4 regions of the Ureibacillus thermophilus genome follow, and region 2 is predicted to be linked to each of the others. Evidence: riboswitches for the same ligand, from Rfam matches in the RefSeq annotation. Region 2 holds a riboswitch; each other region holds the start of a gene.
The links. Region 2 has a riboswitch for S-adenosylmethionine ahead of DKZ56_RS12835 (methionine ABC transporter ATP-binding protein). Riboswitches for the same ligand answer to the same signal wherever they lie in the genome.
Positions count from the first base shown of each region.

Region 1: linked by a shared signal. The riboswitch ahead of DKZ56_RS01350 (O-acetylhomoserine aminocarboxypropyltransferase/cysteine synthase family protein) and the one ahead of DKZ56_RS12835 (methionine ABC transporter ATP-binding protein) in region 2 are both predicted to bind S-adenosylmethionine.
Region 3: linked by a shared signal. The riboswitch ahead of DKZ56_RS00655 (bifunctional homocysteine S-methyltransferase/methylenetetrahydrofolate reductase) and the one ahead of DKZ56_RS12835 (methionine ABC transporter ATP-binding protein) in region 2 are both predicted to bind S-adenosylmethionine.
Region 4: linked by a shared signal. The riboswitch ahead of metA (homoserine O-acetyltransferase MetA) and the one ahead of DKZ56_RS12835 (methionine ABC transporter ATP-binding protein) in region 2 are both predicted to bind S-adenosylmethionine.

Region 1 is NZ_CP036528.1:295,019-300,972, forward strand. Features, by position in the region: gene DKZ56_RS01340 (homoserine dehydrogenase) at 1-91, opposite strand, end outside; gene DKZ56_RS01345 (hypothetical protein) at 385-774, opposite strand; gene DKZ56_RS01350 (O-acetylhomoserine aminocarboxypropyltransferase/cysteine synthase family protein) at 1,333-2,634, opposite strand; SAM riboswitch class I at 2,744-2,847, opposite strand; gene nfsA (oxygen-insensitive NADPH nitroreductase) at 3,268-4,005, shown strand; gene DKZ56_RS01360 (hypothetical protein) at 4,549-4,971, shown strand; gene DKZ56_RS01365 (hypothetical protein) at 5,174-5,954, opposite strand, start outside.
Region 2 is NZ_CP036528.1:2,565,847-2,571,800, reverse strand. Features, by position in the region: gene DKZ56_RS12860 (acyl-CoA dehydrogenase FadE) at 1-904, shown strand, start outside; gene DKZ56_RS12855 (arsenate reductase family protein) at 1,132-1,488, shown strand; gene gcvH (glycine cleavage system protein GcvH) at 1,554-1,934, shown strand; gene DKZ56_RS12845 (toprim domain-containing protein) at 2,030-2,371, shown strand; gene DKZ56_RS12840 (thioredoxin family protein) at 2,384-2,686, shown strand; SAM riboswitch class I at 2,738-2,848, shown strand; gene DKZ56_RS12835 (methionine ABC transporter ATP-binding protein) at 3,004-4,029, shown strand; gene DKZ56_RS12830 (methionine ABC transporter permease) at 4,022-4,690, shown strand; gene DKZ56_RS12825 (MetQ/NlpA family ABC transporter substrate-binding protein) at 4,751-5,605, shown strand; gene gltC (glutamate biosynthesis transcriptional regulator GltC) at 5,655-5,954, opposite strand, start outside.
Region 3 is NZ_CP036528.1:151,751-157,704, forward strand. Features, by position in the region: gene metH (methionine synthase) at 1-667, opposite strand, end outside; gene DKZ56_RS00655 (bifunctional homocysteine S-methyltransferase/methylenetetrahydrofolate reductase) at 660-2,507, opposite strand; SAM riboswitch class I at 2,606-2,710, opposite strand; gene hemG (protoporphyrinogen oxidase) at 2,790-4,181, opposite strand; gene DKZ56_RS00665 (tetratricopeptide repeat protein) at 4,317-5,195, opposite strand; gene DKZ56_RS00670 (LysR family transcriptional regulator) at 5,212-5,954, opposite strand, start outside.
Region 4 is NZ_CP036528.1:2,071,574-2,077,527, reverse strand. Features, by position in the region: gene DKZ56_RS10275 (hypothetical protein) at 1-1,003, shown strand, start outside; gene metA (homoserine O-acetyltransferase MetA) at 1,056-1,994, opposite strand; SAM riboswitch class I at 2,086-2,193, opposite strand; gene DKZ56_RS10265 (hypothetical protein) at 2,259-3,011, opposite strand; gene DKZ56_RS10260 (DEAD/DEAH box helicase) at 2,993-5,954, opposite strand, start outside.

The DNA.
Region 1 (5,954 bases), 750 kb from region 2:
TCCGTAAATCTTCCCTTTTTTCGTTCAATATATGGTAAATGCCTTGACCGACTGTGCCAAATCCTAAAATGGCCGCCTTGATTGTTGCCATTTTCTTTCGCCTCCATCTTTCTTTCAATTGAAATTTTTGTTAATAAGCAAGCGAGTGCAAAATCTTTATATTACACAAACACTCAATTTGTAGTGTTTAAAAAATAATAAAATTCTATATTTTTTGAAACATACAGAAATTTTAACGTATATACAAAAGAAACTCAAGGGGATTCTACCCAAGATGGACAATTGTTTTCTGTGGAAAGGCATACAACTATTATAATATAGCAAATGAATTCAATTTTGAAATAAAAATAGCCAGTACGAACATTGTACTGACCAGTCATTTCTTTATGATGCCTGTTTGAATAATACATGCCGATATTGATTTAAAATTTTTCTCATTAATTTCTCCTCTTCTTTAGAAAAGGCAGGCACTGCATAAGGTCTAAGGATTAATTGGAACTCTCCATATTTTAAATACCACTCATTTGCCGGCTTTGAAATATGCTGTTCTCCAAATTCTTTATAAGCTTCATAAACTTCTTTTACAACATAATCATGAGTTAACATGGAATACGATTCTTCTCTATAAGGATTCGATCCAAAAACATTTTCCCAGCATCTTTTAACAACTTCAAGCAAATGCTGCAATGCCTTTGCGTTCACAAAAGTGTTTGTTTCATTTAATTCATATATAATATAAGCCGCAAAATTTTGAGCGCTATAGACCTTGCTCATTGAACCAGCTCCTTTATTAATTAAAGAGGGAAAGCCTTTCATCAGGCTTTCCATTTATTTTAGGGGGGATCTCAATACGATGGAATCTAATCATCCTCTTATTATTAATATATATCATTTAATCACTAATTTCAAGTATCCTAATTAATTTACTTGGTTTTATTTTAAAAAGGGGATGGGTTATAAAAAAACAATCATTACTGCTAAATGACGGGTCAGCAATTAGAATAAGAAAGCATGTGAATTGTACTCGAATGGGAATACAATTCACACATTATAAATGTTTTGTGAACAACCAAATAAATCCGTGAAGAGGCGTCTCCATGCTGCGAATGGGCAGCTTGTATTTACTTTATTCATCCATTGCGAATGGGCAATGGTTGCGGCAAACCGTTTTCTTTTAAATCTGCTGCAAATGAGCAGCTATTTCATAACTAAATTTTACTTGCTGCAAATGGGCAGCCGGGAATATTATATCCGCTCAAATGAGAACGGGAAGCACTTGAAAAAACTCCGATTCTATATATTTAACAAAGAGAGGGGCTTTGTAATCCACTTTTACGCGTTTTTCACGCCGAATTCAGCTGCTGCTTTGGCTAAAGCTTGATCTAAATCTGCAATGATATCGTCCACATTTTCTAAACCGATGGATAAGCGGATAAGCTCTTCTCCTACACCGGCAATTTTCAATTCTTCAGCAGTTAATTGTTGGTGAGTAGTGGAAGCTGGATGAATAATCAAGGATCTTGCATCTCCAACGTTTGCAACGTGAGAGAACAATTTTACATTGTCAATAACAACGCTTCCTGCTTCACGGCCACCTTTAATACCGAATGTCACCATAGAACCATAACCGTTTTTCAAATATTTTTTCGCTAAATGGTGAGATTCGAATGATTCATCTCCTGGATAATTCACGTATTCCACATATGGGTGGTTTTTCAAAAATGCCACTACTTTTTCTGCATTTTCACTGTGTCTTGGATAGCGGAGGTGAAGAGTTTCCAATCCTTGAAGGAAACTGAATGCCGCATCCGGTCCTAAAGTTGGGCCAAGATCGCGCAATAATTGGACGCGCATTTTTGTTGCAAAAGCTGCACCGGCTGTATCGATGCCGTAACGAATGCCATGATATGTGTGGTCAGGCTCTGTGAAACCAGGGAATCGACCTTGTGTCCAGTCGAATTTTCCTGCATCTACCACAACGCCACCGATTGTTGTACCGTGGCCGCCAATCCATTTTGTTGCTGAATGGATAACAACATCTGCTCCAAAATCAATTGGATTGCATCCATATGGAGATGGGAACGTATTGTCGATGATTAATGGAATGCCATGTTCATGGGCAATTGCTGCTACTGCTTCAATATCTAAAATATTTAAGCTAGGATTTCCTACTACTTCTGCATAGATTGCTTTTGTTTTGTCCGTAATTGCTTTGCGGAAGTTTTCCGGATCTCTTTCATCTACAAATGTTGTTGTAATGCCCCAACGAGGTAATGTGTTAGCAAATAAGTTATATGTTCCGCCATACAATGATCCAGCAGAGACAATTTCATCTCCCGCATTGGCGATATTTAAAATGGAGAAGGCAACTGCCGCCTGACCGGAAGATAGAGCAACAGCTGCAGAGCCCCCTTCTAGCAAGGCAACACGCTTTTCAAACACATCGACTGTCGGGTTCATGATGCGGGAATAAATGTTTCCGGCTTCTTCAAGGGCAAATAATTTTCGTGCATGTTCTGTGTTTTTGAAGGCATAAGCCGTCGTGCGATAAATCGGAACGGCAATTGCACCTGTTACTGGATCAGGTTGTTGACCACCGTGAAGTAATAGCGTTTCTGGTTTGAATTCGGACATGATATTTCCTCCTAAACATAAATTTGATGGAAGGTTTCGAGAAGGCATGGAAGATAAAACAAAAACCCTCTTCATATAAGAAGAGGGCTTTGTACACGTACATTTCCTCCTCTTATCTTTCAGACAAACGTCTGTAGGATTTAGCACCTTTGCAATTTCTTGCAGGTTGCCGGGCATCTTTGGGCCTAGTCCCTCCGCCTCTCTTGATAAGAGTATGATTGATTTTCCATCGTTGGATTAACTATAAAACATAGTATCCCACTCTGTCAACCACTTTTTGAAAATTTTAAAACTTCTTTATTTTTTTGAGTATAATAGAACAAAATTGATTTTTCCATAAATGAAGAGAAAAAAATGTTCATTCCCCCCCAAAATATCTTCTTGTAAAGACTGTGCCGAAAAAGCGATTCTCTTCATTTTCCTCTGTAATATGCCTTCACAACAAAAGATTTCATCCAATTCGGAATGCCGATGATAAACCGAGCCTACCTTCTTGTCCTATTATGAATGGATAGGCGTTCTTTAATTCAAATTTTTGTCATTGGCTAAAAAGTATAATATGATACCTTTAGGAAGAGAAACATCGCTTTAAAGAGCGATCTTCAACTTAACCAGTACATAAAAGGGGTGTAAATGTTGAACGTAAAAGAATTATTGCGTAGTCATACATCTGTACGCAAATATACAGGAGAAGAAATACCAAAAGAAAAAATTATTGATCTAATTCAAACGGCACAAATGGCTGCTTCTTCCCATTTTGTACAAGCCTATAGTGTAATTTTGGTGACAGATGAAGAAAAGAAACAAAAACTCGGAGAACTTTCCAAAAATGAATTTCAATTTCAAACAGCCGGGGCTGCTTTGTTATTCTGTGTCGACTTTAAACGATTAGAAGTAGCTGGGAAAAAACACGGTGTCGATATTACAGTGGATACGGCGGAAAATGTCTTAGTGGGTGTTGCGGATGTGGCGATTTTTGCGCAAAACTTTGTCGTTGCGGCAGAATCTGAAGGCTACGGCATTTGTTATATCGGCGGCGCAAGAAACAATCCAAAAGAAATCAGCGAATTATTTAACCTTCCAGAACACGTCTTCCCGCTCTTTGCAATGACAATCGGGAAACCAACAAAACGAAATGAAACAAAACCAAGACTCCCAGTGGAAGCCGTATTGCATGAAAATGAATATGATGCTGAAAAATATGATGAGCTTTTAGATAAATACGATGCGATTATGGAAAACTATTATGCATCCAGAAGCTCCAATCAAAAAGTATCCAATTGGACGAAGCAAATGGCGGATTTCCTCAGTGAACAACGCCGTCCATTCATCAAAGAATTTTTAGCGTCCAAAGGATTCACTTGGAAATAATCATAAAGAGGCTGGGACATAAACCAAAAATTATAGGGGTAGCTGAAAGAGTTTTGATAAAAAATTGAACTAACGAAAAATTGATTGGAGTGACGGGGCGAGCTCCTGTCGCGCACGCTTAGTCGCAAAGCAAAGCTTTCCTGCGACGAGCCCTCTCGAGACCACGAGGAGCGAAGGAATGACTCAGAGGAGGCTAGCCGGGCCCCGCGGAAAGCGTTCCCGGAACGGAAATCAATTTTTAATAACATATCAAAAAAACATCATTTTCTCTTTGGAGAAAGTGATGTTTTTTTAGATTTGTCAAAACTCTTTATTTTTTCTCTTAAACTTCTATAATGCCCAATCCAATAAAACTAAAAATGTATAAAGATAAATAATAAGGTCTACAGCTATCTCCATTATAGAACTATTTTCACATTTAAACTGATTAAATATTCCTATTTCGCTCCTTAATCCTTTTTTTCAAACATCTGGCATATTAAAATAAAATAAATTGGTCAGTTTTTCCAAATTAATCATGATGCCGCGAAGGGAAGAGAAATGATGAGACAACATAAACAAGTCGCTTTATCCCTCGAACGCCAACATCTTAAACATATAAGAAGTTATTACCGGACAATTGCTGAAATTAACCTATGCTTAGGAAATATCCATCGAAGCATTGAACATAAAATTGATAAGCAAAAATACCAGTATGCTACAGAATATGTGAATCAATATATTTCCTACACAACCGTTTGGAATATCAAATTTGTATATAATCTGGAGAATCCTGAAGTAGCACTCCTTCAACTGTTCCATTTAGAATATATATTCGAACATGAACCAAAAAATCGTTTTACCATGGAACGCAAGCAATTACAAGAACAAAAGAAGCAATTCTCAAAAGTCAATCCCTACAAAGAAGAACAAATGCAGTCAAGAAAACAAGAAATGCTCAATTATATTAAGCAGCGTTCAGAGTAATCTTCCAAAATGATCAACAATTAAAGGGGCGTCTGAAAAGTTGAGACGTCCCCTTTGCGGCTTTAGCTAGAGTTTTTGCCGCAGATAAATTGCGACGAGGAGGCGCGTTTTGTAACCACCGCAGGGAAAGTTTTTAAGAGAATATTACTATAAGAAGTAAGGCTGTTTCCGAAAGTGTTCGACTTTCTGGACAGCCCTTTCTTTATAAACCGATATTGACGACTCCTTCAATTTTCAACGCCTTTACCGGCAAGAAGATTTCACCCGTTTCTAAATAACGGATCACTACTTGATCCCCTTCTTGCAGGTAGATGGAGAGCGGCTCATTTTGTGAACTTACCACAAAGTTTTGTCCGTTATTGAGCAAGAAGGAAACAAGAGTATAATCACCAACCCGTTCTTTATATACGCGGAGAACCACTCCAGCAACAGTTTTCTCCTCGGCGTTGCTTGAACCTTCCACCGAACTTGCTCCTCGGGATAAAGCCGTTTTATATTGCCTTAACGCCTCATTTGGAGTTGAACCATAAACGGAAATTTCCGGATTGGCTGCAGAGACGATAAAGTAATTTTGCAGAAAGCCGTTGGAATCAAGAACCGGTGCAAGCCAGCTCGCTTCTCCATAGAAATTGTAAAGGATTGGCATAGCTCCATGCCATTGTTTTTCAATAAACTTCTTCTCAATAATATCTAAAGCCCCTTGGGAATCCATATACGATTCTTCTAAATTTCCTGTGTAATACACCGCTTTTCCTGTCCGCGCATGAGTTAATGAATAGCCAAGCATGGAATCTACGCCTTCTTTCGGGCTTGTGAAATCCGTAAAGTAATACATTTCCCCATCTTGGTTAAAGACCGGGCTCACATTGGCCTCCGTTCCTTCATCGGAAGGCAGCTTCACATCTTTTTTACCAAAGACGCTATTCCAGAAGCCATGGACATATTTACCGAAATAGCTGTTTTGCAGGCTCACTGCTTCAGGT
Region 2 (5,954 bases):
CAATACGCCTATTTCAAGCTTCAACTTAACAAAAGAAAAACTTGCTACAATGGCATCTCAGCTTTATGCTTCTGAATCGCTTAACTACCGTACAGTAGGCTTATTTGAAGACCGTTTCAGCAAATTATCTGCCGATGAAGCAAAAGATGGCAAAGCAGTAGCAAAAGCTGTTGCGGAATATGCAATTGAATGCTCCATCGCTAAAGTGTTTGGTTCTGAAACTTTGGATTACATTGCGGATGAAGCAGTTCAACTTCACGGCGGTTATGGTTTCATGTCTGAATATGAAGTGGAACGCATTTACCGCGACTCTCGCATCAACCGTATTTTCGAAGGTACAAATGAAATCAACCGCTTGATTGTACCAGGCACATTCATGAAAAAAGCGTTAAAAGGAGAACTTCCTTTATTGCAAGTTGCACAAAACTTACAAGAAGAGCTGCTTATGTTGATGCCTGAAGAAGTGGGCGATGAACCGCTAGCACAAGAAAGATATCTTGTGAAAAATGCGAAGAAAATCGGCATTCTTGCTGCAGGGGTAGCTGCACAACGCTTCGGTACAAAACTTGATCAAGAACAAGAAGTGTTGGTGAACATTGCAAACATCGCAAACTATGTATATGCAATGGAATCAACAGTATTGCGTACAGCAAAAGCTATTGAAAGAGATGGCCTTGAAAAAGCACAACAAAAATTATTGTATACGCAAATCTTCTGCCAAGAAGCTTTTGCAGAAATTGAAAAAGAAGCAAAAGAAATCATCATCGCTTCTGTGGAAGGAGACAATGCACGCATCACGCTTTCTGCATTGCGCAAATTAACTCGCCACAATCCATACAACCTAATCTTGAAAAAACGCGAAGCTGCTGATCGCCTCATCGCAGCAGAAAAATATATCGTATAATCAGCCAAAAAATGTCCGAAAGCCGATCACAACAGCTTTCGGACATTTTTTATCCATTGGTCGGCAAACAACCCGGCTAATTATCCCACTGTTTCCTTCAATCGTTGAATGGTTACAATAGAATGTATTAAAATTTCATGAAAACTCTGCTTGAACACATGATTCGAATCATGCATGATAAAAATAAGAGTTGATAGAAAAATCATGAAAAATAAGGAGATAAAGAAATGACGCTGAAATTTATACATTATCCACGATGCACCACTTGCAAAAAAGCGCAAAAATGGTTGGATGAAAACGGAATAAAATATGAAGCTATTCATATTGTAGAACAAACTCCTACAAAAGAAGAATTAAAATCTTATTGGGAGAAAAGCGGACTTCCGCTGAAAAAATTTTTTAATACATCCGGTCAAAAGTATAGATCCCTTGGCTTAAAGGATAAACTAGATGCGATGTCTGAGGAAGAGCAGTTGGAATTGCTTGCTTCAGATGGAATGTTGATTAAACGGCCTATTATAACAAATGGGGAAAAGGTGACTCTTGGATTTAAAGAGGAAGAGTTTGAAAAGGTTTGGAAGTGACTTGTTTTCGCTAGAGAAATATGTCAAACTGTTAAAAAGATTACATATTTTATGGAGGTTAAAGTATGTCAGTACCAAAGGACTTGCGTTATACTTCAGAACATGAATGGGTAAAAGTAGAAGATGGAAAAGTACGTGTAGGAATCACAGATTATGCACAATCTGAACTTGGCGATATTGTGTTCGTGGAACTTCCTCAAGTAGGCGATGAAATTCGAGTGGGCGAGCCATTCGGTAGCGTGGAATCCGTTAAAACGGTTTCGGAATTATATGCGCCGATTTCAGGGAAAGTGGTAGAAGTGAATGCAGAGTTGGAAGACAGCCCTGAACTTGTCAATGAATCGCCATATGAAAAAGCTTGGATGATTGTGGTGGAGCCGGAAGATGTTTCTCAAATTGAACAATTGTTGACAGCTGAAAAATATGAGGAATTGATTTCCGAATAAGGTAGAGTAAACGCCAGTGCAAGAACTGGCGTTTTTTTAAAAACTTAATATAATAAATAAACAGCCTTTTTATTATCGTGCATGGGGTGAGCAATATGACGTATGAAAAATGTATTATTGTAGAAGGTCGTTCAGATATGCTGAAATTGGTCCCCATCTTAGCGGAAGAGGTAAAGATTGTTTACACGAATGGAACGATTAGCGAAGATGCCCTGTTAGAGCTCCTTGAACCATATGAAGAATGTGAGCTTTATACTTTTTTTGATGCCGATCAATCGGGTGAAAAACTGAGGAAACTCATGAAACGGATTTACTCGGAAGCTATTCATTTAAATGTTCCAAGGACATATATGGAAGTGGCGAATGCACCCCGAAAAGTGCTGGCCCAATTACTGAGAGATGCTAATTTTTCAGTTCATAAAGAATATTTAATATAGGAAATGATGGAAATGGAAGAATGGACAATTGAAACGTGGAAAGAAAAAGCAGAAACACATGAACTAACAGCTTTTTATTTATATACACCATTTTGCGGGACGTGTATGGTTGCTTCTAAAATGATGGAAGTGGTTGAAGCATTGCTTCCTCAAATTCCAATGGGAAAAGCAAATCTTAATTATTTGGAAGAATTCGCTTTTGAGCAGCAAATTGAAAGTGTTCCTTGTTTGATTATTACAAAAAATGGAAAAGTTTACGAAAAAGTCTATGCCTTTAAATCCGTACAAAACTTATATGAAAAGTTGACTTTATAGTTGACATCTAATAGATTCCATGATACATTGATTTCATAATTAAATAGTCAACTCTTATTAAGAGTGGTGGAGGGAAGTGCCCTATGAAACCCGGCAACCATCATAGTTAATATGATAAGGTGCCAAATCACGCAAAGTATTGATTACTTTGAAAGATAAGAGGAAGTTTTACGTATCTTCTTGGGTAGTTCAACTTCCCTTCTACTTATCAAAGTAGGAGGTTTTTTTTATTTCATGTTATATGAATCATAAAAATTGTAAAATTCACAAATGTAGAACGATTACATCATTGCGGTTTGCAAAAAAGGAGTACTTATATGATTGAAGTAAAAGATGTCACAAAAATATTTAAAACGAAAAGTGGACAATTAACCGCAGTTGATCATGTCAGTTTATCCGTTCAAAAAGGTGAAATTTTCGGAATCATCGGATATAGCGGTGCCGGAAAAAGTACGCTCATTCGCCTTTTGAATGGACTAGAAAAACCATCGAGCGGTTCAGTTATTGTCAATGGTCAAGAAATTTCTTCAATTAAAGGAAAAGAATTGCGAAAAGCGCGGCAAAAGATTAGCATGATTTTCCAACACTTTAATTTGTTGTGGTCGAGAACAGTTGCGGAAAATATTGCTTTCCCGTTAGAGATTGCGGGTGTGCCAAAAGCTGAAAGAGAAAAAAGGGTACAAGAGTTGATTGAGCTTGTTGGATTGAAAGGACGTGGAGATGCTTATCCATCCCAGCTTTCCGGCGGCCAGAAACAGCGTGTTGGGATTGCGAGAGCATTAGCCAATAATCCTGAAGTATTGCTATGCGATGAAGCTACAAGTGCATTGGACCCTGAAACAACGGACTCCATTTTGAGTCTGTTAAAAGACATAAATGAGCGTCTTGGTTTGACCATTGTGTTAATTACTCATGAAATGCACGTGATTCGAAAAATTTGCCATCGGGTAGCAGTAATGCAAGCGGGACGTATTGTGGAACAAGGAACAGTTCTTGAAGTGTTCCGAAATCCTCAAGCGGAAATTACGAAAAACTTTGTGATGCAAGTATCCGATTTTAAAGAAACTAAAGAAGCGATTGAACACATTTTGAAAAACTATCCAACGGGAAAAATAGTAAAACTGACTTTCGTAGGAAATACATCGGAACAGCCAGTTATTTCTTATTTAATAAAAGAATTTCAAATTGAAGTGAATATCGTCCATGGCAATATTTCCCAAACAGCGAACGGCCCTTATGGAACTTTAATTGTTCAGCTTGTTGGAGAACAGGAAAAAGTGCAAAAGGCATTAGATAAATTGCAAACGATGAACATTCAAACGGAGGTGATTGCAAATGATTGAGACTTTCTTTCCTAATGTCAAATGGGATATTATGTGGCAAGCAACCTATGACACTCTTTACATGACAATCATCTCTACAGCTATTACCTTCGTTCTTGGATTATTAATTGGAATTTTGCTGTTTTTGACAAGCCCGCATCAATTATGGGCAAATAAAGTGGTGCATTTCTTGACGGGCTCTATTGTCAACATTTTCCGTTCGATTCCGTTTATCATATTAATTATTTTATTAATTCCGTTTACAAAATTTTTGCTTGGGACCATTCGCGGGGTGAATGCCGCTTTGCCGGCGTTGATTATCGGTTCGGCTCCATTCTATGCCCGCCTTGTATTAATCGCATTTAGAGAAGTGGATAAAGGTGTAATTGAAGCAGCAAGATCCATGGGAGCGAATACCTTTACAATCATTTGGAAAGTATTAATTCCAGAATCTAAACCTGCCCTCATTTCAGGTATTACGGTTACGGCTGTTGCCCTTGTTGGCTATACGGCGATGGCCGGAATCATCGGCGCCGGCGGTTTAGGAAACTTGGCCTTTTTGGAAGGTTTCCAACGAAGCCGGGAAGATGTCACACTGATGGCAACGATTTTAATTTTAGTCATTGTCTTTATCATTCAGTGGATAGGCGATATGATTACCGCTAAAACGGACAAGCGTTAGTCGGGTGATTAGGCGAAAGCCGTTCACATAAAAAATAAAGAAGGAGAAGGAGTTATAGATATGAAGAAATTATTGTCATTTTTACTGCTATCAGTGCTTGTACTTGCTCTAGCAGCATGCGGCTCAAAAGAAGATTCAAATTCTTCTACTGATGAAGGTACTAACGAAGACCAAAAAGAAAAAGTTACATTAAAAGTAGGTGCTTCCCATACACCTCATGCAGTCATCCTTGAAAAAGCAAAACCAATTTTAGCTAAAGAAGGCATTGATTTAGAAATTGAAGAGTATCAAGACTATGTATTACCAAACGAAGATTTAAACAATGGGGATTTGGATGCTAACTACTTCCAGCACATTCCATTCCTTGAACAAAAAGTGGAAGAAGAAGGCTATGACATTGTAAATGCTGGTGGAATCCACATCGAACCAATCGGCATTTACTCTAAAAAATATAAATCTTTAGATGAACTACCTGATGGTGCAACCATTTTAATTTCCAATTCCATTCCAGACCATGGCCGCATTTTATCTTTGCTTGAAACACAAGGTTTAATCAAATTAAAAGATGGCATTGATAAAACAAAAGCTACTTTAGAGGATATTGTAGAAAATCCGAAAAACTTAAAAATTGAAGCAACTGACGCTCCTGAAATGATGGTGACTTACTATGAAAATGAAGAAGGAGATGCTGTTGTCATCAACTCCAACTTCGCCATTGATGCTGGTATCAACCCAATTGAAGATTCCATCGCTATTGAAGGTTCAGAATCACCTTATGTAAACATAATTGCTGTACGTTCTGGCGATGAAAACCGCGAAGAAATCAAAAAATTAGTAGAAGTCTTGCGCTCTAAAGAAATTCAAGATTTCATCCTTCAAGAATGGGGTGGCTCTGTAGTTCCAGTAAGTGAATAATAATGAAAAAACCTCCTAATTGAATGTCGGTTAGGAGGTTTTTTCATTATTATTGAAATTGATTTAATCTAGAGAAGAATGAATTGACGAATTTGATGAATACTTGTTCAGAAGGAGCTAATTCTCGGTTGGAAGGATAAATGATTCCTACATTCCGAGTAATATTTGGATTATCAATTTTCATTTTGATCGTTAATCGAGGTGTTGAATCATAGAAGGAACTTTCTGGAAGTAATGTGACACCAATGCCTGCTGCCACCATCCCTTTTAAAGCATCCATATCTTCCCCTTCTGAAGTCACTTTTGGAAGAAAGCCAGCTGATTTGCAAGCATCCACAACGACTTTATG
Region 3 (5,954 bases), 600 kb from region 2:
TGGAAATCGGATGAATATGTTCAATAGAAATGTAGAAAGCTTCAATGGATTGGCCAGCCAGTGTTGTTCCCATCGGCTCGATTGTTGCAGAAACCATGACAGGAAGCTCTTTTCCTGTTTCTTCAAAAGCCCGTTTTATGCCAAGAGTTGCCGCTTTTACATTTAACATATCTTGGCTTGTTTCAAGCAACAGCAAATCGGCGCCTCCGTTAATTAAGGCTTTTGCTTGAATATAAAAGTTTTCTACAAGCTCATCAAATGTCACACCGCCTGTAACAGACAATGTTTTTGTTGTCGGCCCCATCGAACCTGCCACAAATCGAGGCCAATCGCTCGTTGAATATTTATCCGCTTCCGCCTTTGCCAGTTCTACAGCTTTTTTGTTGATTTCATAAGCTTTATGGCCCAATCCATATTCATCTAATACAAGGGGAGTTCCACCAAAGGTATCGGTCGAAATAATATCCGCGCCCGCTTCCAAATAGGCTCTGTGAATTTTGGAAATCACATCCGGTCTTGTTAAAACAAGATGTTCATTGCATCCCTCATATTCTTCCCCACCAAAATCTTCAGCTGTTAAATTTTCCTGCTGGAGCATTGTTCCCATTGCCCCGTCGATAATTAAAATTCGTTTTTGCAACTGTTCTTCGATTGGATGGTTAGCCATTTGCTTTAACTCCTTTGTTTTGCTCATCAAGTTGTTGGATATATTGCAATAGTTGTATTGTCAGTTCATATCGCATAAACGGTGTAATCAAGTAAATGCCGTTAAAGTATTGGGTTGCTGTATCTAACAACTCTTTTGCAATTTCAAGACCTACTTTTGTTTCTTCTTCTTTATTGCCGCTCACCTGTTTCATTCTCTCTAACACATCATCGGAGAGTTTAATTCCCGGTACTTCATGGTGCAAAAACTCCGCATTTTTAAAACTTGTGAGCGGCATAATGCCAATATAAATCGGCGTTTCTAAATGCTTTGTCACCTCATAGACTTCCACAATTTTTTCTTTCGAATAAATTGGCTGTGAAATGAAATAATCCGCACCATGTTCAATTTTTTTCTCCAGGCGGCTTACCGCGCGATCGATAACGCGTACATTCGGATTAAAAGCAGCCGCCACGGAGAAATTCGCTTTCTTTTTAAGAGATTTTCCGGAGAAAGAAATCCCTTCGTTTAATTGTTTAATGAGAGAGATTAATTCCATTGAAGAAACATCATAGACGCTCGTCGCCCCAGGAAAATCCCCCACTTTTGTAGGGTCGCCGGTAACCGCTAGAACATCATGTAATCCGAGGGCATTTAACCCCATCAAATGAGATTGAAGCCCAATCAAATTCCGGTCACGGCAAGTTATGTGAGGCATTGTGCGAATGCCGTATTGCAGTTTTAAAATGGCACCCATAGCCAAGTTGCTGACTCTTGGGGAGGCTAAAGAATTGTCCGCCATCATGATAAGGTCCGCCCCAGCTTCATACAAAGCCTTAGCACCTTCCACAAATTGCTCAATTTCTAAATGTTTTGGCGTATCTAATTCCACAATCACCGAGCGTTCTCTTTTAGCTTTTTCATGAAGAGGCTCGAAGCTATGCGGTTCCGCCTCTTGAATAATTGCTTCCCTTACAGGTTTTGCCACTTTCTTTTCAATCGGCCGGAAATGAGCTAATTTCTTTTTCACAGCTTCAATATGTTTTGGCGTTGTGCCGCAGCATCCTCCAATAAGTCTTACTCCCTCATTGCAAAGTTCCACTGCAGCACGGGCAAAATAATCCACTTCTGATTCGTAAACAACGCGGCCATCTTCAATATCCAATAACGAAGCGTTCGGATAGGCGGATAAATAAGCTTTCTCAGGAATTTCCACCTCTTCAAAGGCTTGAATCGTATGGTAAGGACCAAGGCGACAGTTCACACCGACTATATTTGCACCTAATTGTTCAAGCTGTTTTAACGCTTCATTTAATTTCAGGCCATTAAGCAAAACGCCCGGCTCTTGCATGGAAACTTGGGCAATAATCGGCATATCGGTCATTGCTCTTACCATTTTCAACGTTTCCGTAAGCTCTTCAAAATCATAGTAAGTTTCGAGCAATAACCCATCTAACCGGCCTGCAATCAACACTTCTGCCTGTTCCCTTACAGCTTCCAAAATTTCATCCAAAGTGTAATCCACTTTACGAACCCCGCGAATTCCGCCAATGGAGCCTAAAATAAAGACGTCTTTTCCTGCTGCTGCACGTCTTGCCACTTCAATGGCCCCTTTATTGATTTCCACCACTTTGGACTCTAGTCCGTATCGGGTAAGCTTAATTTTATTTGCGCCATATGTGTTCGTTTGGATGACATCTGCGCCGGCTTGTATGTATTCGCTATGAATTTTTTCGATAATTTCTGGCCTTTCTATATTCATTTCTTCATGGCAAGATTCCAGACCATACGAATATAAAAGCGTCCCCATTGCTCCATCCGCAACTAACACGCTATTTTTTAAAGCCTCTAATAGTCCCATTAAATTCCCTCACTTTTCTATACTGCATAAATTTTCAGTTAATTCATCTAATAGAAAAAGCCTTCTTGCGAAAGAAGGCTTGTCATTTCCTTATAGTCACCTTATCTTTCGGCAATTGCCGCTGGATTTAGCACCTTACTAAATAGATTAGTTGGTTGCTGAAGCTTCTTCGGGCCAGTTCCCTCCACTTCTCTTGATAAGTGTTATTCAATTTTAAAATATCAATATAATAGCTCTCATCATAAACGGTAATCTTCATTTTGTCAAGTTAACAAATCGGAATTACTGCGAAATAAGCTCAAAAATATTCTCTGCTGTTTCTTTTCCGTTGTCAATACAAGCACCAATGCCTACTCCAAAATAAGAGCAGCCGGCAATGAGCAAATTCGGATAACGTTCTTTTAATTTTGAGAGCACTTCCTGCAAGGCTTCGTGATGGGCTAAATCGTATTTTGGCATCGCATCGATCCATTTTGTAATTTTTACCATGTTCGGCTGTTCTTCAATATTTAAGCTGAGTTTAATATCGTTTAGGGCTACCTTTGTCAGTTCTTCATCGCTCATGACTTTTAATTCATGATAGCGGGGATTGTTTTCTTTATAAAACAAGCGTACTAATAAATTTCCATCTTTGGATGTATGTTTCCATTTGCGGCTTGTCCAAGTGGAGGCATTGCACACTAAATCGCTGTTATGGGAAACAATAAATCCCGTACCATCTTGCGGCAAAATGGAATCCGGCAAATCGAAGCCTAAATACATCGTAATAGCAGAAGCATTTTTAAATTGGTTGAAATAAGGGTCTAATTCTTCATCCTTTAATAAGTTCTTTACGACTTGGTTTGGTAATGCCAACACCACAACATCCGCTTCAAGCTTTTCGCCATTTGCTAATGTGATTTCATAAAGATCATTTTTCTTCTCAACCCGAATTGTTTCAGTATTTTTGCGAATTTCCACTGTATCAAGCAGTTCTTCCAAACGGTCAATCAACTGGGATAACCCGTTTTTAAAAGAAAGGAATTTTTTGTTGGCTTCCCGTTCAAACTTCTCGCGATTCGCTTGTAAACCTTTCATCAAGCTGCCGTATTCATTTTTATAATCCACTAAATATGGAAGAGTGGAGGCAATGGATAATTTGTAAATATCGCCGGAATACACGCCGGCAAGCACTGGGGCAATTTGTTTTTCCACGATTTCTTTCCCTAAAAAGTACTCTAAAAATTCCCCGATGGAGCTTTCTTTCGTAAATTTCGTATTTGGAATTTCTCCATCTTTCAACACTCGCTGCTTTCCTTCTTCAGAAATGAGGGTGCTTGCTTTTAACGATTCCACCGTCATAGGAATGCCAAAGACTGATTCTTTCGGGATGGCATGCAGTTCATGATTTGTATGAATATAAGAAATTCCCGTTTCGTTATAAACGACTTCCGATTCAAAATCAAGCTCTTGAATTAATTTTTGGACGCTTGGATAACGGGCGACAATGGAATCTGCCCCCGTTTCCATGATAAATCCATTTTCCCGCACAGTATGCATTTTTCCGCCAAGGTAAGGATTTTTTTCAAGCAGTACTAAATGGGCAGAAAGATTGCGCTCTTTCAGCTGTTTTTGCAAGTAAAACATCGTGCAAAGTCCTGTAATTCCTCCACCAATTACTGTTACCGTTTTCATTCGATACAACTCCCATACATTCATTTTCGCTATTTTAAGTATAATCGCTATTCTTTCTTCTTTTTGTGTCGGCTTTAGCAAAATTTTCTCTGAAGATTTGATGAACATGCTCTTTACTTTTCAAATGGTGGGGAACTATCGGTCATAATCATTTTCCATTTGTTGTCTTGCTAATTCTCTCCAGCGGGCTGCAGCTTTTTTATCGGCCTCAACATCAATGCCCTTTTCATAAATGTTGGCGATATTTAATTTTGCCTGATAATCTCCAAGCAATGAGGCTCTCTTGTAATAATAAAGAGCTTTTTTTCCATTTCTCTTGACGCCGATGCCATGTTCATATAAAAATCCTAAATTATAAATGGCATCGATATGGTGAAATTGTGCTGCTTTTTCAAACCATTCAATAGCGCGAGAGGTGTTTTTCTCCACTCCCAACAGCCCCTCTAAATAAATGGAGCCCATCCTATACTGGGCGTCAGGATAACCGCCTTCTGCCGACTGCAAATAATATTGGAGGGCCTTTTTTTCATCTTTTTTGATTTCGATGCCTTGTTCATGCATGATTCCCAGTGTAAACATCGCTTCAACAACATTTTGTTTTGCCGCTTCTTTAAACCACTTCAATGCTTCTTTATAATTAACAGAGGTTCCTTCGCCATTTAAATACATATCGGCTAAGTTGTTTTGAGCATCGGCATGGCCCTTTTTCGCTGCTTTCTTATATAATTGTAAAGCCGTTTTCACATCTTCTTCTACTCCAAGCCCTTCATAATAACAATTAGCAAGCTGGTAAAGAGCCTCGCTGTTCCCAGATTTACTTGCTTTTTGCAGCCAATAAACAGCCATGGAATATTCCTCCATGAACTTATACAGTGAAGCTAATTCAACCATCGCTTCCACATTCTTTTCATGGGCAAGACGGTAAATATTCCTTGCTTCCATGATTTGCTCAATTGAAAGTAAATGTTGAAATTGCAGTATTAATCTTTCGAATTTTTCTTGCTTATCTGCCACGCCATCTACACCTTTTCTATTTTCCTTTGAAATACTCCACTAAATAATTTATAAATTGGTTTGCTGCTGGGGACATATATCTTCCTTGAACCCAAGATACTCCTATTTTTCGTTCACAAACCGGTTCTTTTACAGATATCTTTTTGACATTATACTCGGATAATCCTTTAATTCCTGGAATAATTGATACCCCATGGCCTGCACTGACAAATCCCGCCACCGTATGCGGATCTTCCCCTTCAAAGGTAATGTTTGTTTTAGCAATCCCCACTTCTTTTAATAATTTATCAACCATATGGCGCAAAGCATTCCCTTTTTTAATCGAAACAAAAGGTTCATCTTTAATTTCACGCAATGCGATAAAATCTTTTTCTGCCAAAGGATGATTTTTAGGAACAATGACAAACAAATCTTCTTTCCATAATTCAACCCATTCGATACTTACCACTTTTGAGTCAATTTTTTGAGATAAACATAAATCAATATCGCCTTTTTCTAACAGTTCCAGCAAATTCAACGAGGAAGCCTGCGTCAAGTTAAATTTTATATTTGGATATTTTTCATGGACATGAGCCATCAATTCCGGCACAACTTCCATTCCCAATGTATGAATAAAGCCAAAGGACACTTCTCCAAATCCGGGCATGACAAGTCCGTTAATTTCCTGTTTCGCCCTGTTGAATTCTTCTAAAATTTTATTGACGCTTTCTAAAAAAAGTTTTCCGTAGCGATTCAATATAATTGAACGTCCTTGCCTGT
Region 4 (5,954 bases), 490 kb from region 2:
GGTGTTATTGCCTGTTGCGATACGAGCTGGACTTCCTGCTCTTGGCGTGGCAATGGCGATGAACTTATTCGGGCATGGGATTGCGCTATCTGGCGATTTTATCATTCAAGGCGCACCGAAATTGACGGCTGATGCAGCAGGACTCCCTGTTAGCGATGTCATTTCTGCTAGCGTTCCTCTTGTCATCGTGATGGGCGTTGTGACAACTTTTACAGCATTTTTCTTGCTCAGAAGGGATTTGAAACGGGGAACTATTGAGATGGTTGGCGGTTTTGATGGTGGCCAAGAAGACGAAGAGGAAGTGGAAGCACATCTCTTAACGAAAAATCAAAAACGATTTTTTGCTATTTTAATACCGATTACCTTCTTATTAAATGTAGTCGCGATGGCGATTTTTGATTTAACCGGCGGGGATGCAACGGCGCTCATTGGCGGAACAACCCTTGTACTTCTGCTGCTCCTATCCATGTTTGCCCATAAAAATGCAGGACTTGAAAAAACGACAAGTTACTTAATTCAAGGATTCCAATTTGGTTTTAAAGTGTTTGGACCAGTGATTCCAATCGCCGCTTTCTTCTATTTAGGAGATTCAGGATTCACACAAATCATCGGCGACTATTTGCCTGAAACATCCCAAGGCATCATCAACGATTTAGGGGGCGCTTTGGCAGCCGTTGTGCCAATGACAGCGGAAGTTGCGGCAGTAACCGTTGCTGGTGTCGGCGCTATTACCGGATTAGATGGGTCCGGATTTTCGGGCATTTCATTAGTCGGCTCCATTGCCAATCTATTTGGAACAGTCATTGGCGATGGAACTGCAACGCTTACGGCCCTTGGGCAAATTGCAGCGATTTATGTCGGCGGGGGAACGCTTGTACCATGGGCGTTAATTCCGGCTGCTGCCATCTGTAACGTAAGTCCGTTTGAATTGGCGAGACGAAATTTAGTTCCTGTTGTAATCGGACTCGTTGTAACTACGATTGTGGCAATGTTTTTCATCTAAAAATAAGAGCTGTAAAAATTCTTCCGAAATAGAAGAATTTTTACAGCTCTGTTTAAATTTCGAAATTAATGGCATCTTCCACATAGTGCCAATCGTACGGCGTTTCTTGGTAAACGTAGTAGTTTAACCAGTTGTAGAATAATAAGTGGGCATGGGCGCGCCAATAATTTTTTGGCTGTTTTGTTGGGTCGTTGTCAGGGAAATAATTTTCTGGTATGTCGACCGGCAAACCTTTCTTTATGTCACGCTCATATTCTTCTGCAAGGGTTGTGGCATCATATTCCAAGTGACCGGTAATCATAATGTGTTTATTGTCTTTTGATTGAATGATAAAAGGCCCAACTTCTTCAGAATAACTTAATAATTTTAAATCCGGATGCTGCTCGATTTCCTCGATGGAAACAGATGTATATCGTGAATGAGGCGCCACAAATTCATCGTTGAAACCACGAACTAAATCGTTCGTTAAGTCCGTAATTGTATGGGAATAAATGCCGGAACATTTTTTCGGCAATTCAAACTTGCCAATGCCAAAATGGTAATACAAAGCCGCCTGTGCAGCCCAACAGATATAAATGATTGATGTGACATTCACTTTCGCCCAGTCTAAAATTTCAGTCAATTCTTTCCAATAGTTGACTTCTTCAAATTCCATGCGTTCCACAGGCGCCCCTGTGATGACCATTCCATCAAAACGGCGGTGTTTAATTTTATCAAATGTTTTATAAAACAACTCTAAATGGCTTTTTGATACATTTTTTGATTCATATGTAGCAGTATTTAAAAAGGTTACATTCGTTTGCAGCGGCGTATTTCCAAGCAAGCGCAGCAATTGAAGTTCCGCTTTTTCTTTCTCAGGCATTAAATTCAACACTAAAATGTTTAATGGCCGAATGTCCTGCGATAATGCGCGGTCCTCTTCCATGACGAAAATTTTTTCATTTCTTAATATTTCTCCAGCTGGTAAATTTTTAGGAATATTAATTGGCATTCCCTTGTCCCCCATTTCTAAATAATCTGAAATAAAAAACCCTCTCATTCCAGCAATGAGAATGAGAGGGTACAAATATTTCATGCACACTCTCTTATCTCCCAAGGTTACACCTTGCTGGAATTAGCACCTTTCTAACATCCGTTAGAGGTTGCTGAAGTTTCATTGGGCCAAGTCCCTCCACTTCTCTTGATAAGAAAGTATTAATTCCATATAAAATTAAGAATATCCTAACATATCCAATAGAGAAATGCAATATTCGAGCTATTTGATTTCACTCTGAAATTTCTCGAACCACTCCAACTTTTCCTTCTCAAATATTTCTTTTTCTAAAAATTCATCCCAATTATTTAATAACGTATTCCACACCCGAGGAAAAAATTCCTTCTTTTCATTGTTCCAAATAATCAGTTCAATGCATGGAACATCATTAATTTGCACCTTTTCCAATGATAAAATGGATTTGATTTCCTGCTCACTTTCGTCCATTGAATCCAAGTACATTTTTTGTATTTCATTTATGAAAAACTCTTGATTCAATGTTTCCTCTTCATTTTTCATATAGCGGTATAATTGGTCTGGAAAATCATCATAATCCAATACTTCTTCTATATCTCCATGGAAAATGTTGGAATGGGTTGGGCTATATAACAACTCCACCGTCACAGGATCTAATTCTTCTTCAAAGACTCCCTGGGCAAATTGTTGCTTCCCTTTTTCGGTCAATTGATAAACCTTGTTTTCCCTTGCCAGCAACCCATTTTTTTGCATTTTCCGCATCAAATCTTCTATAAATAAAGGCTCCACCAATAAAATGTCGCTCAGTTCTTCCGCGTTTTCAAAAGTGGATTTTTGAAATGAAAACAGCAAAATTTTCATTAAAATATCCATCGTCTTTTTTTCGATGGGCTGATAGGTGATTTCATACGTATGCATAGGAAGACACCAAATATCCGTATGAACAATCGTTCCCTTCATTTCTTTTTCTAATTGTTGTTTTAATTGTTGGAGTTCCATGTCGCAGGCTCCTTCGTAATTGTTCGTATTCCTTGCAGGGCTTTCACAACCTCATATAAGCGCTGATACATCTCTCTCGTTTCTTTCTTTTTCGGACGTTTTGTAAACATTTCAGAGCTGCCGACGATCATCAGCAATTCCCGCGCTCGGGATAAAGCGACGTTTAAACGGCGATAGTCTTTGGCAAAGCCGATTTCCCCATGTTGGTTATTGCGTACCATACTTAATAAAATGACATCCATTTCCATTCCTTGGAACTTATCGACTGAACCTGTGCGAATATGCAAATGAGGCAAATTCAGTTCTTCAACTAATTGATTCACCCGGTTAACCTGTTCTCTATAGAAGCTGATTACACCCACAGATTTTAACGCTTCTTTCTCAAATTGCCCATTTTCTTTCCCTTTTGCCGTTGCATCGTTTAAGTCTATCAATAATTCCTTAATGATTTCTAGTTCTGAAGTATTGAATAAGCTGGAACCTTCTTGCATCCGTTCTTCAAAATAAAACGGCTCATTTGGGATGTCAAACCATAGCAAATGTTCATGTCGTTTTACAAAGTGGCCTTCCAGTCGATGGTCTCTTACTTCATCAGAGTTTGTGAGGCCGCATTGCAAAGATTCATTTCCATTTTGATAGAAAGGTGCAATCGTTTGCATAATTTTTTCATGCATGCGGTATTGAATGCCAAGCATTTTCTTATTGGTGCTTGGCAAGTTTTTATAAAGGCGTTCAAATAAAGATTCTTCCAACAGTTTTTCCAGCTCTCGTTTTTCTTCAAAACCATCCATATTTTTCAAGATTTCTTCCAGCGTTTCTTCAAAGGTATCGTCGCCAATTAAAGGCGGCAGTTGATGATGGTCGCCGACAAGGATGATTTTCTTTCCTTTTAACATTGGAAGCAAAAGTTCAGGAGGTGTGGCTTTTGACACTTCATCAATAATGACTACATCAAAAATCGGATAGTTGTCCATAAACTCTTTATTGGCAGAGGCAACGCAGGTTGTACCAATGACATTCGCGTGTTTGACGTAAAGTTTTCGAATTTCTTCTAAATCCTGTTCTGTTGCTCGGTTTAATAAAGAGAACCATTCTTTTTGGATTTCCTTTGTAATTGGCAGCCGCTTGATTTGGCGTTCGTATTTTTCAATTTCAAGGTAGCAGTTCTTTATTTTTTTATTCGTCTCTTCCAATTCCAATTCTGGGGTTCGTTTTAAGATTTTCTGAAATTCTTCTGCTTTTCGTTCCATCGCAATTCCTTGACGATGCAGCGATTTAATTTCCTTTTCCAAAGTTTCTACTAATGCTTGTTGATGGGAAAGTTCCCGTTCGTTTTCATCGATTTCTTTTTTCAGTCGAGCTTTTTGTGTTTCAAAAACTTGAAGGTTTTCTTGTTGTTTCTCAAGATGATAGAGTTTTTCTTGCAATGAATGGATTACTGCTTGAAGTTCATCAACGGATGGAATAAAATCAGCTTTTTCGATTTGCAGCTCGTCCAGTTCTTTTTCATATTGCAAAAGAGTTTGCTCTAGGTGATTTCTTTTTTGTTCTAATGTTTGAATTTGGCCTTCATTGATGCCGATGCTTTCTAAATATTGATCATAAACAGCTTTTTTTAATTTGTTGAAAACAAGTCTTGATTCATCCGCTAAAGATTGATATTGATGCAATAGTTCATTGACAAACAGCCGTCTTAAAAATAGCCCTCGAATGGAAGGAATGCCATTTTGCCGATTGATTTTTTGCTGTTTGAAAGCAAGGGCAAGTTTATTCAAAAACTCATTCACTTCATGTAGGGAATAATGGTGGTGCGGCGGCAATGAAACGGGTTCAATGGGAATTCTCAATGTTTTCTGGTTGTATTCAATGGCTTTTTCAATCCGTTCAGAAATTTGGATGGCCGGTTTCAATTCCAATATTTGCTGATGGAGTTTTTCCATGTCCAAAAGCAGCTGGTTGATGGCAAATTTTCTCCGGATTCCATAGGTTTCGATAAACTCTTTGAGTTCATCTACTTTTTTTAAAGATTGCAATTGAGTCAGCAACTCATCCGATTGCTCCCTTTTCGTTTCCAATAATGAAAGTTCATTGGAAACTTGTTGCAATTCCCATTGCACTCTTTGCAGTCGCTCCCTCGTCTTACTAAAGCGAATGAAATGTTTGCTTTCCTCCATTTGCCGTTCTGCTTCGCTGATTTCTTGGCGGATTTTTTCTGCCTCTTTGCTGGATAACGCACTTTCAATTTCAGTTAGTTTCTCGATTTTTTCATGTAACGCTGTTTGGCAAGCTGCAATACTTTGTTCCTTTTTTTCTTTTTCCTTATTCAGCGCAATAATCTGCTTTTTTAAGTCAGCAATAGTTGCAAAGGCTTCTTGTAATTCCTTTTCAGCCTGCTGTTTCCTCACAATATCCTTTTCTAATGCAGCTGCTTTTTTCTCCAAACTTTCAATCTGCTGCTTACAATCTTGAATGGCATTTTTTAAAAGGATTTCTTTTTCATCGTGCTGCCTAATTTCATTGGAAAGAGCTTCAAAGGTTTGAATTTTCCAATATTCCGCCACATTTTCCTCAATAAATTTTTTCCCTTCTTCTTCGATGCTGTCTGTCCGTCCATAGCGCAAAATCCGAATATCTTTATTCGAAAGGAGGCGGCCCAAGGCATTATCCACCGCTAAGTTTGATTGGGAAGCAATTAACGTCTTTAATCCCATTTTCACGTTTTGGTAGCAAATTTCAGAAATGACCGTTGTTTTCCCTGTTCCAGGCGGTCCTTGAATGACATATAAGTCTTCAGTTTCAAGAGCGCCAAGCACCGCTTCTTTTTGAAATTCATTTAATGGATTATGAAATTCAATTTGCATGTGGTTTTTTCGTTTTGCTACCTTTGGCTCGTCTTCAAATAAAAAGTTTTCCAAGTTGGGATTGGCCGCAAGCCCTTCTTTT